3 regions of the Bacillus sp. F9_6S_D1_P_5 genome follow, and region 2 is predicted to be linked to each of the others. Evidence: riboswitches for the same ligand, from Rfam matches in the RefSeq annotation. Region 2 holds a riboswitch; each other region holds the start of a gene.
The links. Region 2 has a riboswitch for thiamine pyrophosphate ahead of ACUXEY_RS15295 (MTH1187 family thiamine-binding protein). Riboswitches for the same ligand answer to the same signal wherever they lie in the genome.
Positions count from the first base shown of each region.

Region 1: it holds a riboswitch for thiamine pyrophosphate, as region 2 does, so the genes downstream of both, thiC (phosphomethylpyrimidine synthase ThiC) here and ACUXEY_RS15295 (MTH1187 family thiamine-binding protein) in region 2, are expected to answer to the same signal.
Region 3: it holds a riboswitch for thiamine pyrophosphate, as region 2 does, so the genes downstream of both, tenA (thiaminase II) here and ACUXEY_RS15295 (MTH1187 family thiamine-binding protein) in region 2, are expected to answer to the same signal.

Region 1 is NZ_JBTREW010000005.1:174,047-180,962, forward strand. Features, by position in the region: gene ACUXEY_RS08690 (arsenic transporter) at 1-588, shown strand, start outside; gene thiC (phosphomethylpyrimidine synthase ThiC) at 810-2,570, opposite strand; TPP riboswitch at 2,682-2,797, opposite strand; gene lldP (L-lactate permease) at 2,869-4,530, opposite strand; gene ACUXEY_RS08705 (DUF4870 domain-containing protein) at 4,813-5,130, shown strand; gene ACUXEY_RS08710 (metal-binding protein) at 5,246-5,737, opposite strand; gene ACUXEY_RS08715 (YkvA family protein) at 5,788-6,153, opposite strand; gene ACUXEY_RS08720 (LTA synthase family protein) at 6,699-6,916, shown strand, end outside.
Region 2 is NZ_JBTREW010000011.1:93,578-100,493, forward strand. Features, by position in the region: gene ACUXEY_RS15275 (hypothetical protein) at 1-455, opposite strand, end outside; gene ACUXEY_RS15280 (ABC transporter ATP-binding protein) at 522-1,271, opposite strand; gene ACUXEY_RS15285 (ABC transporter substrate-binding protein) at 1,268-2,266, opposite strand; gene ACUXEY_RS15290 (ABC transporter permease) at 2,263-3,036, opposite strand; gene ACUXEY_RS15295 (MTH1187 family thiamine-binding protein) at 3,008-3,328, opposite strand; TPP riboswitch at 3,429-3,530, opposite strand; gene ACUXEY_RS15300 (methyl-accepting chemotaxis protein) at 3,592-5,334, opposite strand; cyclic di-GMP riboswitch class I at 5,478-5,562, opposite strand; gene ACUXEY_RS15305 (anaerobic C4-dicarboxylate transporter family protein) at 5,846-6,916, shown strand, end outside.
Region 3 is NZ_JBTREW010000013.1:3,489-10,404, reverse strand. Features, by position in the region: gene thiO (glycine oxidase ThiO) at 1-132, opposite strand, end outside; gene tenI (thiazole tautomerase TenI) at 125-745, opposite strand; gene ACUXEY_RS16915 (ABC transporter substrate-binding protein) at 756-1,757, opposite strand; gene ACUXEY_RS16910 (ABC transporter permease) at 1,754-2,506, opposite strand; gene ACUXEY_RS16905 (ABC transporter ATP-binding protein) at 2,506-3,255, opposite strand; gene tenA (thiaminase II) at 3,224-3,919, opposite strand; TPP riboswitch at 4,002-4,105, opposite strand; TPP riboswitch at 4,166-4,277, opposite strand; gene ACUXEY_RS16895 (SH3 domain-containing protein) at 4,547-5,701, shown strand; gene ACUXEY_RS16890 (hypothetical protein) at 5,707-6,045, shown strand; gene ACUXEY_RS16885 (DUF3965 domain-containing protein) at 6,274-6,916, opposite strand, start outside.

The DNA.
Region 1 (6,916 bases), on a different contig from region 2:
CTTCTATTCGTTGCATCCTTCTTATCGATTCCAATCGAAATTGTTGCCGTACTTGGTTCACTCGTTCTTCTCATCTGGAGATGGTACTACTTACGAACAAACCCAGTCGATATTTTGAAAAAGACACCGTGGCACATTTTAATTTTCGCTTTCTCTATGTATGTCATTATTTACGGGCTTCATAACGCAGGATTAACAGCGGCGCTTGTAAATTGGCTTGAGCCATTGGTAAGTCAACATCTACTCTATGCTAGCTTTGCAATGGGTGGACTCGTTTCCCTCCTCTCTAACGTCTTCAATAACCATCCTGCACTTATGATTGGTACAATCACATTAACAGAAATGGGACTAGATCCAGTCACATTGAAAACTATCTATCTCGCAAACATTATTGGTAGTGACATCGGTTCACTATTATTACCAATCGGTACGCTAGCTTCCCTCATTTGGATGTATATACTGAAACAAAACAAAATTAAAGTAAAATGGAAAGACTATTTAAGTGTATCCCTTATCGTTATTCCTCTCACAACAGTCGTCACATTATTCCTCTTATACTACTGGGTACACCTCTTCTTCGCCTTATAAAGTGAAACTTTAATCAGCCCTCACCAATCGGACTTTAATGGGCAGCCCGACCCCCACCTAAATTCTTTGCTTTCGCTGAATTTTGAGGTGGGGGTCTTACTGCCCATTAAAGTGGGATAAACGACAGAAGCCCGCTTTGCTACCGTCTTAGCAAAGCGGGCTTCTTCTATATTTAAGTTAGGTACTACAGTGTGATCAATCAAGTAAAGAGGTGTAACGTGTTATTGGTATAAATGACTACCAGTGTCTTTAAATTCTTTCGCTTTCTCTTTCATTCCTTTTTCAATTGCTTCTGTCGTTTCTAAATCATTTTCTTTTGCGTATTCACGAATATCATGTGAAATTCTCATACTACAAAACTTCGGTCCACACATTGAGCAGAAATGAGCCGTTTTCGCGCCTTCTGCTGGCAATGTTTCATCGTGATATTCCATCGCACGTTCAGGATCTAAAGATAAATTAAATTGATCGCGCCAACGGAATTCAAAGCGAGCTTTTGAAAGTGCATCATCACGCTGATGAGCCGTTTTGTGTCCTTTCGCCAGATCAGCCGCATGTGCAGCGATTTTGTACGTAATAACTCCCTCGCGAACATCATCTTTATTCGGTAAACCTAAATGTTCTTTCGGCGTTACATAACAAAGCATCGCCGTTCCAAACCAGCCAATCATCGCAGCTCCAATTGCGGATGTAATATGGTCATAACCTGGTGCAATATCTGTCGTTAACGGCCCAAGAGTATAGAACGGCGCGCCCTGACAAATATCAAGTTCTTTCTCCATATTCTCTTTAATTAAGTGCATCGGTACATGCCCAGGTCCTTCAATCATCACTTGCACATCATGTTTCCAAGCAATCTTCGTTAATTCACCAAGTGTTTCAAGTTCAGAAAACTGTGCTTCGTCATTTGCATCTGCAATCGAACCTGGACGTAATCCATCTCCAAGAGAGAACGAAACATCGTACTGCTTCATAATTTCACATATCTCCTCGAAATGAGTGTATAGGAAGTTTTCTTTATGATGGAATAAACACCACTGTGCCATAATTGAACCACCACGTGAAACGATACCTGTCGTACGCTTTGCAGTAATTGGAATGTAACGAAGTAATACGCCTGCGTGAATCGTAAAGTAATCAACACCTTGCTCCGCTTGCTCAATTAACGTATCACGATACACTTCCCACGTTAAATCTTCTGCAATTCCATTTACTTTTTCCAGCGCTTGATAAATCGGTACAGTTCCAACTGGTACAGGCGCGTTACGAATAATCCACTCACGCGTCGTATGAATATTTTTACCTGTAGATAAATCCATAATCGTATCTGCACCCCAGCGCGTTGCCCACGTCATCTTCTCTACTTCTTCTGCGATAGAAGAAGATACAGCAGAGTTTCCGATATTTGCATTAACCTTCACGTGGAAATTACGTCCGATAATCATTGGCTCTGCTTCCGGATGGTTAATATTCGCTGGTAAAATAGCACGGCCTTCCGCGATTTCCTTACGAACAAACTCAGGCTCTACTCCTTCACGAATCGCAACATATTCCATCTCAGATGTAATGATGCCATTACGCGCATAATGCATTTGCGTAACGTTGGCCCCTTGCTTCGCTCTAAGCGGCTGGCGATCCATTTGCGGGAAAACAGGTGTATGTTTCGAAGCCACCTTCACACCGTCATCCTCTGGTTTCACTTCGCGCCCTTCGTATGCTTCTACATCCTCGCGCTCTATGATCCAAGAGTGGCGCGGCGTTGGAATCCCCTTTTCCAACTCCACCTTATACGCAGGATCTGTATAAGGACCGCTCGTATCATATACACGAATTGGAGGATTCGGAACGCCGTTTGTATCGCTTTGTTCAATCTCACGCATCGGCACTTTCATACCTTCTCGTGGTCCATCCACATACACTTTCTTACTTCCTGGTAAACTCGATTTCAATTCAATTTGCTCAGCTGAAACAGACTGTTTCATAACCTTTGTTGCCCCCCTGTACGTGACAAGGACGAGATATGGCCAGCGTATGCCAAAATAAAAAGAGCCAGGTCCATAAAAAATAAGGACCTGGCTCATAAAGACATCATTATGTAAAGCCGTTAACTTCCCTACGCTGGTACGAGCCAGATCAGGTCCAAAGGGTTAAGAAGTTCACGCGCTTCTCTCTCAGCCTACGCATACGTTAGGCACCCCTAGTTTATCACTGATTTAATTTTCAATACTTTCCCATCATACACGATAATCTGAAAAATGCAAAGTTTATTTCTTTTGTTACTTATGGAATCATCCACGTTAAATAATATGCCTGTACATACGTCATAATACCAACAATAATTACGAAAAATAAACTATGCTTCACTGTAAAGCGAAATAAATCTGATTCTTTTCCAGCAAGTCCAACTGCCGCACAAGCAATTGCAATCGATTGCGGAGAAATCATTTTTCCTGTTACACCGCCCGTTGTATTTGCTGCAACGAGAAGCACTTCAGATACACCGACTTGCTGTGCTGTAATCGCTTGTAAATTCGAGAACAGTGCATTCGCTGACGTATCAGAGCCTGTTAAGAATACCCCAATCCAGCCCAGGAATGGTGAGAAGAACGGGAATAGTCCGCCAGTTCCTGCAAGCGCTAACGCTAATGTAGAAGATAGACCAGAATAGTTTGCGATAAATGCGAATCCTAATACGAATCCGATAGATAGAATTGGCATTTTAAGTTCATTTAACGTTTCTTTAAATGTCGTTACTGCATCTTTTGCACTCATTTTCAAAATAAAGATAGAAATGATACAAGCAATTAAAATTGCTGTTCCTGTTGCTGATAATACATCAAACTTCAAAATTGCCTCGTACGGCGTCGGTTTATTTACAATTGGTTCTGCTTTCATTACTAAATTGTGTAAGCCTGGAACTTCAAACTTAAACACGAGGCTTTCCAATGCGCCGCCTGGAGCAAATAATGCCTTAAAGAAGCTTTGGCTCCAAATGACTACCATCACAGTTAAAATAATGAATGGAGACCATGCTTTTACGACTTTTCCTACTGTTAGTTTCGGCATAGATGTTGCCGTCGTTGTCGCAGCTACTTCACTATTTGCTTGTTTAGACTGATAAATTTCTTTCGGCTGCCAAACTTTTAAGAATAGCGATAAACTCACTAAACTTACAAGTGCTGACGTAATATCCGGAAGTTCTGGTCCTAAGAATGTCGCTGTAATGAACTGCGTAATTGCAAATGAGCTACCCGCTACAAATAAAGCAGGCCATGTTTGTCTTACCCCTTTAAACCCATCCATTAAAAATACGATAAAGAACGGAACAAATAATGATAAGAACGGTAATTGATGTCCAGCCATTTGTCCAATTTTATGTGGATCAATACCTGTTACTTGTCCAGCAACTGTAATTGGAATCCCCATCGCTCCGAACGCTACCGGTGCCGTATTTGCGATCAAACAAAGACCCGCTGCATATAAAGGATTTAATCCAAGACCTGCAAGAAGCGCTGCTGTAATCGCTACTGGTGCACCAAATCCTGCTGCTCCTTCTAAAAATGCTCCGAATGAAAAACCGATTAAAATAACGAGTAAACGATGGTCATTCGTAATGGACAATACAGATGCACGAATGACATCAAATTGACCTGTTTTCACAGAGATTTTATATAAAAATACCGACATAATGATAATCCAAGCAATTGGCCATAGTCCGTATAAGAAACCATATCCGGTCGCTGCCATCGCCATTGTGAACGGCATCTTATAAGCGAATAACGCCACTAAAATTGTAAGTACAACTGTAATAAACCCTGCCACATACCCCTTCATGCGGAAAACTGCTAAAGCTAAGAAAAAAAAGATAATCGGAATAAGTGCGACCGCTGCCGAAATCCAAATGTTTCCGAACGGATCATAAACTTGTGTCCATGTGTTCATTGTTCTCTCCCCCTAAAGAATCCCCTTTTAAATAGAATAACCTCATCAATATACTATCAGGTCATCATACCTTTAAGTCTAAAATAAAAAACGTCCAAGAAAACGTTTTCATTAATTCTATCACAACAATTTCCATTACGGAAGATTTTTTTGAAAATTTAATTTTCAACCTAGAAATCTTACAAAAGCGTCACGTTCTTGTAATGTTCATCGATAGGAAGCTCGCCACATTTCCTGCATAATAAAAGTATAACAACGGACATTATTTATGAGGTGATATATATGAACGGAAACAAAATATTAGCAGCTTTATCATACTTTAGTGTATTATTTGCCCCTATCTTATTCCCTATTATTGTGTGGATTGTGGGAGATTCTGAAACGAAACCACATGCAAAACGCGCTCTATGGACACATATCATTCCAAGTATCGCGTCATTCATTGGCTTTATTATTCTAGGAATTATGGGGATTGGATCGAATCAACCAGACGTAACACTTGGCATTGGAGCAATGATTGTCTTATGTATTTGCGGTATTATTAGCTTATACTACTTCATTTGGAACATCGTAAAAGGTATTAAAGTACTGAAAGCTTAATTTTAAACAAACGTTTGATTAAAACAGCACACATAATAATAAATGAAGCGTTATCGGCGATACGACAACCTTTTAATAAAAAAAAACGTCCCAAAATACCTTTTGGGACGTTTTTTTATCTTCTGCGTTTCTTCTTTTTTCTCATCATTTTCTTGCGGCGCGTGTTCACTTTATCCGCTATAATGTGAAGCGTGCTTGCGACAACAATTCCCATTACAAACGTTACAATTTCAACTTCATGCTTCTTCGCAATTTCTATTAAATTCCCGTCAAGCGCGATTATATTTAATAGGAATAAAAACGGAGAAAACACAATTAACATGTATGCAATACGAATCACATCACCAAGTATAATTGTATGTGTAAAGAAGGAGCGATGCGGCATGACCTTCTTATACGGATACCAGAATATACGCAGGAATCCCCATTTATTATACGCATTACTATACGTATCTAAATCGGGCGTTAAAAATGTAGTACCTACTAAAAATCCAATTGCAAAAGTTAATAAAAAATCAAAGTTTGTTAATCCATACGAAAAGAGCATAAACAAAACAACCGGAAGGGATATTAAGTTTATTTTCGTATGTGTTCTTCCTGATGGCATAATGCACTTCCTCGCTTACGTTCGCCCTGTCACTATATGACAGTTCTCACCTATTGATCTAATTTCTGATCGATAAAGGATGTGTCTATATCCGAACCAAACCATTCTGCCAACTTCACTCGTGCCTTATCTTTCACATCATCATTGACGTATAACGACGCTTGTAATAGTGCAGCCATTAACGCCCCTAAATCATCCGTATAACCAATTCCAGCAACGAAATCTGGAATCGCATCAATCGGTGCAATAAAATAAGCAAGTGCTCCAATTACAATAATTTTCACCCGTTTTGGAACATCTGGTTTCTGCAAAACGTAAAACAATAATAAACTTGCATAAATGACCGACTGCCCTGCTTGCTTTGCAACATGTTTTACTTTCTTCCAAAACGCTTCAACTGAAAATTTTTGTTCCATGAAAAAGCCTCCCTATTTTTTAAAAGAAATAAGCTACAATATGTTATTAGTAAAAGTTCATCAAAATTACACATAATCTATCAATGAACTTTCATTGTAACAAACAAACGAAAAAAGAACAAGTGTTCGTTAATTTTTACACAATTTCCTTCATATAATAGGTTTCTAGATAACCACTTACCCATTGTCATTTCTTATTTCTCAACAAGAAAATTTTCACTTTCACTTAACATTCTGCTCTACCTTTGTTATATTTTCTAGTTGACGGACATATAAACGAATGTTAAAGTTTTCTCTGGTAGTGACAAATCTTATACAAAAAATGTAAAATGTTATAGTGTTTCTCAGAAATGAATTTTGTTGTATAATACAGAAATGACGTTATGCTTATGAGCAACACAAGAAACTAAAAGGGTATGCATAGTTATAGTCGTATATGGGTGAATATAGAACCTCTAATTATGGCCAAGAAAACTATGTATTTTTTATTTTAGCATTTTTCGCTCCAAAATCGACCAAGCCTGATAGAGAAAGGGTGGAAATGAATGAAAGAAACCTTGAAATCACAATTTCAAAATGTGCGTTTCACTGTATTCGTAGCTTTAGCCGTATGGTTAAAGACATATCTTATTACTCGCACAAGCTTTGATTTAAAACTTGAATCTTTCATGCAAGAATTCATTTTATTCCTTAGCCCATTAGCAGCATCATTACTGCTTGTTGGTCTTGCATTATTTGCAAAAGGGAAAAAACGTAACTATAT
Region 2 (6,916 bases):
ATTTGAGCATGCAACCCGATAGCAGCACGCTGTTCCATTAAGTTGTAGCACTCTCGTTTTAACTCTTCTACCATCTCTAAAGAATTTCTATTAACTTTTCTTTTACCAACAAACATAATTTTTACAATATGAGCGACTGCTCCCATACTTTTTAATACACTCTCTAAAATTTCTACCGCATCTTCTACATAACCATTTGAAATTATTGAATGAATAAATTCATCTAATAGCACTTGAAACTTTTTAACTAAATGTAAATCACGTAATTCTGGAACATCTTTTCTCAATTGATCCCGGCCTTGAACCCACTTTAAAACTTCTGTCATTTCTTCTTCTTTTAATTCATGATGTTCCATACCATACTTCATTAATAAAATATGATTTTTTAATAAGGACTTTCCTTCTTCAAGATTATTAGCTGTTAACGAATCAACTATTTGCTCTATAGATTTCATCTTTCTCCCCCTATATAAAAAAGCCTCTTAACAGTAATTATACTAAAAACTGTTAAAAGGCTTTTTCTATTTTTTCATATAAGGAGCTAATACTCTCAAAATTTCTTCCTTATCCTGCTTTAACTCAAGTGATGTTAACATATCCATCGTTCTCGGCCTAGGTAATTTCACTTGTACCTCGCCAACTATTGATGCTGGCCTTTGAGATAAAATAAATACACGATCCGAAAGCAAGATTGCCTCATCTAAGTCATGTGTAACCATAACGATTGTTTGCTTCTCTTGGTGCCAAGAGTTTAAAAGCCAGCTATGTACTTCCATTTTTGTAAAAGCATCTAATTTTCCAAAAGGCTCATCAAGTAGCATAATTGGCTTTTCACATAAATATGTGCGCAGAAAACTAATCCTTTGACGCATACCACCGGACAATTCATCTGGATAATGGTCCGCATATTCATCTAGCTGAAATTGCTTTAATGCTTCCATTCCTTCTGTGAGCCTTTGTTTTTTCGGTTTACCTTCGATTTCCAATGGCAGGACTATATTTTGCAAAGCTGATCGCCACGGTAGTAATAAATCTTGTTGTGGCATATAACTTACGACATCTTGCTCTCGTACGTGCGTATCCTTATACGTTACATTCCCACTTGTTGGATTTTCAACATTTGCAATCATATTTAATAATGTGCTTTTCCCGCAACCACTCGGTCCTACAAAGGAAACAAACTCTCCCTCTTGTATAGAAGCACTAATATTTGCTAATACATTCTTTCCATCGAAAGATTTTACAACATCTTTTATTTGTAATCCACTCATTTTTCACTTGGAAGGAACTCATTTGTAAAGGCATCTTTTACATCAATTTTCTTCTTAATAACTTTGTTATCATATAAGAAATTCATGTAATTCGTCCAAACTTCTTCCTTCTGTACTCCCCATGCTTTTGCATCATCTTGATACTTCGTACTTAACCACTTTTGACTTTCTTGTACTAAGTCTTTATTCACATCTGGAACAGCTTTAATTAAAATATCAGCAGCTTCTTTCGGTTCTTTAATTGCAAAATTATAACCGTCTGTCGTTGCACTCATAAACTTTTTCACAAAGTCTTTATCTTGTTTCGTATGTTTTTCACTCGTAATAATAACTGGACTATAGAAATCAAGCGCTGGGTCTAAGTCTTTCACCATAATCGTATTTAACTCTTTTCCTTGGCGCTTCGCTTCAATTCCATCCCATCCGTAATAAATCCATTCAAAGTCTGCATCACGGCCGATTGATTTAAAGAAATCGGTTTGTCCTAAGATGATTTTTTCAACTTTATTAAAATCAGCTTGATGTTTCTCCATAATTGTCTTTAATGTAGCTTCTTCTGCTGGTCCTCCCCAGCCTCCATAACGTTTACCTTCAAAATCTTTCGGTGAAGTCATGTTATCTTTCTTAAGCGATGCAAAAGCTGAAGTGTTATGCTGAATAATCACTCCGACAGATACAACAGGAATCCCCTCCACACGAGCCAACGTTACATTTTCTTGTGCGCTTATTGCGAAGTCAGCTTTTCCTGAAGCTATCATTTGCTCCGCTGTCACATTATCACCAGGCTGAATAATTTCTACATCTAAGCCTTGCTTTTTATAATAATCTTTCGCTTGCGCTACATATAAGCCAGTATGATTCGTATTCGGAAACCAATCTAATACTACTTTTACTTTTTGATCTTTACTTGCACTTTCTTCTTTCTTCGCTGGGTTACACCCAACCACACCTACTGCTAATAAGGCAGCCAACATAACTTTTAAACCTTTTTTCATTTTCTGCCGTCCTTTCTATATATCCATGGTGCTGTTATTCTTGCCATAAACTCTACGATAAAATACAAGCATAATGTCACCATAACAATAATTGCTGCAACACCAAATACTCGGGCTGTTAAAAAGGATTTCGTAGCCCTCGTAAGCATAACTCCTAATCCTTCACTGGCACCGAGCCATTCTCCAATAATCGCTCCCATTACGCTATATGTAACTGCAATTTTTAACCCTGAGAAAAAGTATGGAAGTACTGCTGGAAACTTTACTTTCTGGTAAACTTGCCATTTCGTTGCCTTCATCGTTTGCAACAACTTCAACATATTTTTATCTACTGTTTGAAAACCTTCTAAAATGCTAAGCGCGATCGGGAAGAAACAAACGAGTATGACTACCATTACTTTCGGTAGCATTCCATATCCAAACCAAATAATAAATAACGGTGCAAGTACAACGATTGGAATCGTTTGCGAAATAACAAGCAACGGATTTATTAAAATACGAAATAAAGGAATAACGTCCATAATAATTGCAATACTTGTCCCAATTAAAATCGCAAAGAACAGTCCAATTATAACCTCTTGCAGCGTTTGCATCGTATTCGGTAATAGTAAATCTTTCATTCCAATTAATTCTTGAACAATGGCAGAAGGCTTGGGTAAAATCCACGGTTCAATTTTAAATAATGAAACAGATCCTTCCCATATCGCAATGAGAAGGATAAGCCAAATTGTTGTAATTATTTTAGATTGCTTCTGGTTTTGCATATTCATCACGGTACTTCCAAACTTTTTCATCTATCGTTACACCAGTGCTTGGACGATAATGGATTTTAATAGAAGTAATTACTTCTTCTGCTCCAGCATCCACACACGCTTGTTGTGCACGTTTAATGACATCAAGAAGTACATCTAATTCTCCTTCCAGCGTTGTTTCCATTGCCCCTACTTCATAACGAACTCCCGATTGTTGTACAACCTCAATTGCTTTATCAACAACAGAATACACATCTTTGTTCTTCGCTTGTGGTACTACTGAAAATGAAATTGTAACTTGTTGTGACATAGTAAAATCCCCCTTATAATATGAAATGTTAAAACAAGAAAAGGCTTTCCTACTGCGTAGGAAAGCCTTGTATGCAAGTTATTATAGAATAACATATGCTACATCACTTTAAGTAACTCCCTACGCTGGCATTATCCAGATCAGGTTGAGGGTCGATGTTTATTTACATCCTCTCAGCCAATTGGCTCCCCGGTCCTTAATTCGTTTTCATTGTAGCATGATTTATTTTATTGAACAAACAAAAGTACGTATAATCATTTCATTTAACTTTTAAATTCTCCTATTAACTCTTGTAACTCCTGTGAAAGCCAGCTTAAAGAACTTGCTAATTCAGCAATATCTTGTACAGACATTTCCTGCTCTTTCATACTTTCTTCAATATTATTACTACTATTTGCATACGTATTTGCGATAAGTGATAGTTCATTTACAACACGAACAATATTTTGGCTATTTTGCAATATATTACTTGAATTGCTAGAAACAACTCTAACTTGATTTGTAACAGATTGTGCTGATTTTGAAATTTCACCAAAGAAAGCACCACTACTTTCAACAAGTTTCATTCCAGATTCTACTTCTTTTAAAGTATTTTGAATTGAAACAACAGCTTCTTCCGTACCAGCTCGTGTTTCCCCTATTAATTTTGCTATATCTTTTGCTGATGCTTCCGTCTGCTCTGCTAATTTACGCACTTCATCCGCAACAACGACAAATCCCTCACCAGTTTCCTCAGCACATGAAGCTTCAATAGTAGTAGCATTTAGAGCTAGCAAATTCGTTTGATTTGAAATACCAGTAATTACTGTTACAATGTCACTAATTTCTTTTGATCTTTTTTCCAAAGAATAAATAATAGAAGATAAATCTTGTACTGCATTTTGTATTATGTTCATTTGATTAATCGTCTGCTCAATAATACCATTTCCTTTTACTGAATGATGGTTTGTACCTTCAGACTCTTTCGCCATTTGTTTTGCAGTATTCGTTATTTCTTCCATCCTATCTTCCATTTCATATATAATATCTAAATACTTTGGTACTGCAGTTTCTTGTAATTGAACGCCAGCCCTTAACTCAACTATAGAACTTACGATTCCTTGGACTGCCATGCTATTCTCTTTCGTACTCACTGACAATTCTTGTGAAGATGAGGAAACCTGTTCTGCTGTCTGCTTTACTTTATCTATAATTCCTTTAAACTTCTCGATAGTATTATTAAAATACGCATTAATAATACCAATATCATCTGGTCTTTCCTCTAATTTAATACTTAAGTCACCTTCACCGACTTTGCGCAATCCTTCACGTAAATCCCGCAATGGAGCAAGTGCGTTACGTACGATTAGGAATTGAATAACCGTTGCAATTAAAACAGAAATACAAATAAACATTAAACCTTGTATAATGAACTTTTCCTTTGTACTAGGAACAATAGAGGCATCTACATCAGCTGCAACAAGTGCCACAATGTTACCTTCTCCATCTTTAATTGGCTCTAATATCGTCACCCATGTTCCTAATGCGTCTTCATATACTACTGTCATGTTTGCTTTTTTTGTGCTCATTACTTTATCATATGCTTCCATCCAAAGATCTGGTTGTTTATAATATTCTCCCGGCCTTACTTCAACAACATTTGCTAAACCTGTAGACAAATCAATGATTTGTAGCTCACCTTTTTCATTTTTTTTCGCTCCAACAATATACGTTTGTCCAACACTGCTCAATTCTTCCGTTGATTCATCTAATTTCTCTGTTAACTTCTCTCTCTTTTCTCTTTCTGCCGTTGGGTCTTTTGCAACATCTCTCAATATTTCCACGTCTAATTTATGTAATACCGTATCTCCTGTTTCAAAAGAATGCCTTTCAAATATAGACATCATGCTATTTTGAAACATGTTAAAACTTAACGCTCCCATAGTACCAACAAGCGTCAAAATAACTAGCACAGTTAACAATACATTTTTTTGAAGAAATGATAGCTTGTGCCAATATTTTCCCATTAACATCACCTTTCTTAATTAACATAATATAAATTAAGACTATTAAAATATAAACCTCATTAACAATTGATAAAGGTTCTCATTTTTTTACAAATAAAAAAAAGACCAATGAAAAGAGCATTGGTCAAGACCAACCCTATCCGTCCGGTAACTGGCTAGCATAGCCTTTCGGCCTTAGCTCCTGTAGTTTTGCGTCCTAATGTTTCCATCAGTTTGCCTTTCTCGCTGAACGAGTTGAACGATATGGGAGTTCTATGAGAATTAAATTATTCTCTATCAAAGATTACAACATAAAAATTAAAATGTCTACCTATTTATAAATGTAAATGTAAAGTTTCAATGTATTATTTTTTCGAAATAATTTAACAAAGTACGTGAATGTTACATTTCTTGTGTTATATAATAAAAAATGTATGAAACACAAGGATTGTTTTGAGTATTTATTTTAATTTTCGTTCAAATTAAATTATTCAAATATATCTTAACTAATGAATTTCGGAGGTAGTTTATCATGTTTTGGCTACAATTTCTTACGTTACTACTCTGCATCTTTATTGGCGCACGCCTAGGCGGAGTTGGTTTAGGAGTAATGGGTGGCGTCGGTATGGCAATACTTGTTTTCGTCTTCCATTTACAACCTACAGCTCCTCCTATTGATGTAATGCTTATGATTTTAGCAGTAATTACAGCTGCCGGTGCACTTCAAGCCGCTGGAGGAATGGACTACCTTGTTCATCTGGCTGAGAAAGCATTACGAAAAAATCCAAAGCGTATTACATTCTTTGCTCCAATTGTTACTTATTTATTTACACTCTGCGCAGGAACTGGTCACGTTGCTTATTCTGTACTTCCTGTTATCGCAGAAGTCTCTCGCGAATCTGGGATTAGACCGGAACGACCGATGTCAATTGCCGTAATCGCTTCCCAACAAGCAATTACAGCTAGTCCTATATCAGCTGCAACAGTTGCACTTTTAGCAATGCTAGCTGACTATAAAATCACTTTATTAGACATTCTAAAAGTAAGTATCCCTTCTACTTTCATCGCTTGTATGGTAGCTGCATTTGTTGCTAGTAAAATGGGGAAAGACTTAAATGAAGACCCTGAATACTTAAAACGATTAAAAGAAGGTATGATTCCTAAGATTGAAGAGAAAAAGGAATTTGTTGGTGTAAAAGGCGCTAAACTATCCGTTATCCTTTTCTTAGTAGCAACTTTTCTTGTTGTACTTCTCGGTTCGTTTGAGGCACTTCGTCCAGGATGGATGGTTGACGGGAAGTTAGTTCGTCTTTCCATGCCAAACACAATTGAAATGGTTATGTTAACGATCGCAGCTCTTATTATTATTTTCTGTAAACCAAATGTAGAAAGCATCGTGTCTGGTAACGTCTTTAAAGCAGGGGCAACAGCAGTTGTTGCTATTTTCGGTATCGCTTGGATGGGAGATACTTTCTTTAATGGAAACTTAAATATGATTCAAGGATCAATTCAGCACCTAGTAACAAGTGCACCATGGCTATTTGCCATCGCATTATTCATTCTATCTATTTTACTATATAGCCAAGCCGCAACAGTACGTGCT
Region 3 (6,916 bases), on a different contig from region 2:
TTTCGAGGCTTCCGATGCAATCTGTTGCTTCTCTACAATCGCTACTTTATGTCCTCTTTCTGCTAGAAAATGTGCAACTGAACTACCAATTACACCACCGCCAATTATCGCTACATCATACTTCTTACACATGTTTTTCCGCCCACTTTCTTATTGATTCCTTATAAGACTTCGCTTTGTTATACGGGTTACTACTACTTATAATCCCAGACATAACAGCAATACCACTGACGCCGTTAGTAAGAACATCCCCGGTGTTTTCCGTGGTGATTCCTCCAATTGCTGTAATCGGTATAGATAAACACTTTGCAATGTTTGAAATTTCTTCAAGCCCTCTCGCTGGTACACCTTTTTTGCAATCTGTCGGAAATACATGACCATAGACGAGTGAATCCGCTCCATTCTTAAATGCATCAATCGCCTCTTCTAAAGAATGCACAGAATAACCGACATGCAAATAAGAAAACTTTTCTTTCACTGACCTTACATCTGCGCTTCGATATCCTAGCTGCACGCGCGGAACGTTTAATAAAATAGCAATATCAATTCGATCGTTTATCACTATTTTCGATGCCGGAAAGCCTTTCTTCAAAAGACTTTCCACACCTTCATACAATTCCTTCGTACTTTTCTCACGCTCACGAATATGCAAATAATCAATTTCACTTTCAATTTGCATCGCTACATTCACTAACTCTTCGAATGACATGTGACCATTTGAGATTACATGAAGCTCATTTCTCATATTCATTCGCCTACTTTAAAATATTTTCGAATAACTCATCGGCCGGAACGATTTCTTTCGTCATGCCTTTATCTTTCAGCCATTTATTTTGTTTCTCCCATGATTCTTTTGAATCTGATAAAAATGGCTCATCTTTCGTTTCCATCTTCTCTAATAAAATTTTCATACTTTCTTTTTCAACTTCTGGTACAAGCGGGAAGTTTTCTTTTTCTTGATGATTTAATAAAATATTTAATGCTTCATCTGGATTTTTCTTCATGAAATCATAGCCTTTTTTCGTACCACGTAAGAAAGCTTGCAACGCTTCTTTATCTTTCTTCAACGTTTTATCACCTGTTACAAATACAAGCTCATGATAATTCGGTACACCATAATCTGCTGGATTAAAGTATGCTGGCTCATGACCTTCATGACGCATAACAGGTACTTCATGGTTAATGTATGCCCCTGTTACCGCATCTACTTTTTTCGTAATTAATGCTGGTACTAAATCAAAGCCAACATCGACTACTTTCACTGTATCTGGATTACCACCAGCTTCTTTTATCATCGTTTTTAAATACATCTCACTTAAAGGTGTTCCAGAATATCCAACTGTTTTCCCCTCTAAATCTTTTGGCGATTGAATGCCCGCTGACTTCAGCGATACAACATGATTTAATGGTGAACGTACGACAGCCCCAATTGACTTCACTGGAATTTGTTCATTTGCTTTTGCCATGACAACATCTGGCTGGTAATATAGGCCAACCGTTACTTTTCCTGCAGCTGCTAAAGTTAATGGGTCAGTCGGATTGGAAGGGAATTTAATATTCACCTTTACACCTTCTTCTTTAAAGTAGCCTTTTTCAATTGCTGCATAAATAAAGCTATGTACCGCATTTGGGTACCAATCAAGCATGACCGTTATTTCTTTTTCTTTTTTACTCTTATCTGATGCTGAATTACTAGAACATCCAGCAATCATTGCAACTAATAATGTAAACACAAAGATGCGTTTTAATAATTTCATGAATGCTTCCTCCAACTAATGAATTTCTTTTCTAATATCGAAATAAGTATGACGAAGAAAATAGCTAATAACGATAACAATACAATGGGTGCAAATACACCTGCTCCATCTAACTGCGTCATCATTCTTTTACTGAAATATCCTAGCCCAGCTTGTGCACCGAGCCATTCACCAATTGCTGCCCCAATTACACTAAGCGGAACTGCAATTTTCAAAGCTGAGAAAAAATAAGGAAGAGCAGACGGCAATTTTAATTTAAGAAAAACATCTTTTTTCGTTGCCCCGTACGTAACTAAGAGCTCCTCCCATTCTTTTTTCGTACTGCGTAGCCCATCATACGTATTGACCGCAATTGGGAAAAACGTAATTAAAACCGTAACAACGACTTTACTCCAAATCGTATATCCAAACCATAAAACGAAGAGCGGAGCAAGCGCTGTAATAGGAATCGTTTGTGAAGCCACTAATAATGGATAAAATGCTCTCTCCATCCAATTACTCGCGTTCATTAACATCGCTAGCCCTACCCCAAGTACGATAGAAATTGCCACACCTATTAAAACGACATATAATGTTGCCGGCAAATGAACCGTAAATAATATATCTTTTAGTTTCCATATCTTCATTACAATCGCAGACGGTGACGGTAAAATGTACATTTCATCTACAATTCTTGCGCCTACTTCCCAAATGACAAGTAAAATGCTAGAAAGTGTAAGGGCAGGTAATAGTTCCTTCAGCCGGTTCATCATACGAGTACCTGCCTTTGTAACATACTAAGAAGCTCATCTTTAAGCGCTAACACTTCAGGCTTATATAAATCTTTTCTTGTTCGATTACGATCAAGCGGTACAATCCTCTCGGTTAAAGTAGTTATCGGTTGCTGCTCTACTACTAAAATTCGATTAGAAAGAAACAATGCTTCTTCCACATCATGAGTGATAAATAAAATTGTTTTTTCCCACTCTTTCCATTGTTCAAACAGCCATTCTTGCAAAGATGCCTTCGTTAAAGCATCCAACGCGCTAAACGGTTCATCTAACAGCAATATCTCCCCGCCTGTTAATAAAGTTCGAATAAAGGATACACGTTGTCTCATACCACCAGATAAATCTTTCGGATATTTTGTCTCATACCCTTGTAAGCCAAATTTATGCAATAGTTCCTTCGCCTTTATTTGTGCTTCTTTCTTCTGTACACCTTGGCACTCTAACGGCAGGGCAGCATTCTCAATAATCGTTCTCCACGGCAGGAGCATATCTTTTTGGGGCATATACCCTACAGGGTGGCTCTTTGTTTCTGTCAGCTCTATCTGTCCCGTACTTGCTTCTTCTAAACCTGTAATAAGGCGAAATAAAGTACTTTTCCCGCATCCACTCGGTCCGATAATACTTACAAACTCTTTATCTTGTATAGAAGCATTTAATTCATTGATGATTGGTTTCTCATCATAATGAAAAGAAACATTATGAAACTGTAGTATGTTCTTGCTCCTCAAATCCCCACATCTCCTTACGATAGGACATATCCCAGAATAAATATTCAAATCGACTGGAATATAGGAAAATCTCCTCTAATCGATCTAGCTCTTTGTCAGATTTTCCAACTGCCATTTCATTTAATAAATCTATTAGCCAAATACAAAGGTTACCGTATTCTTCAGAACTATATCCTTGAATCCACTCACCAAAGAACTCATGATCTCTCGCTCCAGGAATATCATTTAAACGCTTTCCAATTTCCCAGTAGCTCCACATACATGGAAGAAGTGCTGCTATTAATTCCGCAAGTGTGCCATTTTGAGATACAGACATCATGTAATTTGTATAAGCTAAATTTTTAGCAGATGGCTTTGCAGACTCTATCTCCTCTATAGAAATTCCAAGTCTTTTTGCATATTGTTTATGGATTGTCATTTCTCCATTTAATATTCCATCAATTTGTTCAGCAAATTTCCCCATTACTTGTGGATTCGTTGCCTTTACAACACCGATGGCATATAGCTTTGCATAATCTAACAAATATAAATAATCTTGAATAATGTAATACTGAAACTTATCTTTTTCTAACGTACCGTCTCCCATACCTACAACAAACGGATGATTATGACTCATCTCCCAAACTGGTTGTACAGTTTCTAATAATCTATCGCAAAATTTCATTTCCCTATCCCCTTCCGGTATGTGTATATAAATAAAAAACCACTTCTAAATAAGAAGTGGTTACAGCAAATAAAATTATAATTTATTCGTTGCTCCACTTCCCTTCGCTAGTATTACCTAGATCAGGTGTTATAAGGGTTAAGGATTATTCCTCTCTCAGCACAACAAGCACCCCTAGTGGTTTCAATATGAAATTTTCAAACAAAAAAGCCCCGTTTCTATACGCAAAGAAACGGGGACTTATTATTAGTGTCCGAATTGCTTCCCTACGCTAGCATAATCTAGATCAGGTAATGAAAAGGATCAAAGGCTTACGGCCTACTCTCAGCTGGCAACACCAGCTCTCCTAGCAAACTATGAAATTAACACTGTCAGTATAACATCGTAATAAGACATCATCAACTGTTTTAATTTTCTTAATTGTCAACAAAATAATAAAGCCATATAATACTTATATTCTATGTTAGAAATTATTATCCTAATTAATTGGATAAAAAGGAATCATTATCCTCAAAAAATTTATTTTTATATTGATTTCATATTACATTTATGTGAATAAACCCACTATATTATATCTTTATACTATAATAAAATTACAACTATACAACTAGAGGAGGTCTCTATTATATGAATATGAAAGCTACTGCTTTAGCAGCAACTACTGTCGCAATTGCTTCTTTACTTCCTTCTATGGGAGAAACAAATGTACAAACAGCCAACGCTGAACAATTATCTAATGTAAAAACTGGCTATGTCAAAGTCAATCAAGTAACCTTACATACAAAAAATAACGCAAATAGCTCATCAATTGATACAATTCGCTTTAATACGAAAGTGAACATACTTGAAACAACTGATAGCTGGTATAAAGTATCTGTTAATAATAAAGTAGGTTACGTACAAAAAGATGCTATTCTACTAAAAAACAAACTTCAATCTAATAATCAATACATCGTTAATGCCAATGCATTAAACGTTCGTTCTGAACCTAATTTAGAATCTTCAATTTTAGATGTGTTACCAAATGGGAAATTCGTTACTATTCAAGAAGAACAAGGCGAGTGGTATAAAATTTTACATAATGGCACAACAGGTTACGTACAAAAAGCATTCGTTTCTAACGGTTCACAGCCTTTAGTAAAAGGCATTACAGTTCAAAATAATACGAAATACACAGTTGCAACACCTAAACTTAATGTACGTAGCACCGCTAGTACAAGTAGTGCACTGCTTGGTTCATTACAAAATGGAACACAACTACAAGTAGTAGAAACTGTAGGAACTTGGTATAAAATTCGTTTTGGCACAGGATACGGATACGTGGCAAAACATTATGTAGTGCAAAATCAAGCACAAGTTCAAAAAGCCCAAACTGCTTCCATTCCAGCAGTTTTCAAATTCCCTACACAAGGAAAAATTAGCTCAACCTTTGATATGCGCTGGGAACAAATGCATTATGGTATAGATATTGCAGCTCCAGGTAACGTCTCTATCCAAGCGGCGGCGGCAGGTAAAGTTGTGAAATCATATTATTCAGCTAGCTATGGCAATGTTGTGTTCATCGCCCATCAAATAAACGGGAAATTATATACAACAGTCTATGCTCATATGAAAGATCGCACTGTACAAGCTGGTGATCAAGTACAAGCTGGACAATTAGTAGGTCATATGGGAAACACAGGTCATTCATACGGGCAACATCTTCATTTTGAATTACACAATGGAGAATGGAATTTTGAAAAAACAAATGCAGTAAATCCACTGCCATATTTAGTTAGGTAAATTGTATGTCACGCAATATCAATATACCTCTCTTAATTGAATACTTAGCCTTTTTAGGTTTAATCTGTTGTTTAATCATTTACAATACAAATACTGTATTTTTGTCTATTATCATTGCTTTTGTTGCTTTAGAAATTATGATGGAATCTTTTCAAGTTCAACTAAAACAAAAAATTGCCCATATTTATAATGCCATCTTTCTATTAAGTGCCCTAATAGCAAATATTATTAGTAATGGTTTTTATTTATCTACCGTATTTCCTGTATTTTTTATGGCTATTTTATTATTCATAGCTAGATACATTCATGTTCCTAATAACAAAAAACACGAACAAGAAGCTTAGAAAGAGGAGACACTGTGTATCAATCTTTCAAAGATAATCCGCTAAAATATATAGTGAATTTATATAAAAAAACAAATACTTTTTTTGGTATACAAGGAAGCAATACGGCACAAGTTCTCCTTTATGGAATGTTATTTCTCGTCTTAATTACATTCTCCTTGCTTTACTAATAAAAAAAGGATCTCACATAAAATTGAGATCCTTTTTAATTTATATAGAAAATGCTCTTTATCCGCAAGCATATTTTTCATAAATAAAACTAAGATTATATTTTTTTTCTAAGCTCATTCTTTGTTCATCGTCACACCAATAGAACAGAATATCGTGAATCGTTGCATAACGCTTATTTTTAAGAAATAGTTTAAAGAATGATGGTAAACAATCATGTAATTGTATAAATATATAATTGCGTAATATTTCTTCTTTATATTCAATACCCTTACAAATATACAATAATTCTTCACAATAATATGCATGTTGTGGAACTTGAATCATTTCGAAAAATGGCACATATGATAATAACTTTCCGATAAAATGATCATATCGATCCATTATTCCTATCGTCATATGCTCCATCATTTCTTTCATTACATATAAATAATCATCAACATGAGTAGTCTTGAGTGGGTCTAATCGATCTGAAATTTGAGAAAGTACAGCTCTTTGACAAGCCAACACCGCTTGACTAGGTCCATAGTATGATAGGAAATCTGTACACTTACGATATTTTCGTAATAAGTCATGTGTATATAAGTCATAAACAAACGTATTACAATACATTGCTAGACTCATCATATCACTATTTAATTGCTCTTTTGATAACAATTTAGCTCTCTTACACATATAAAAGAATGTAAATTCTAATACTTCT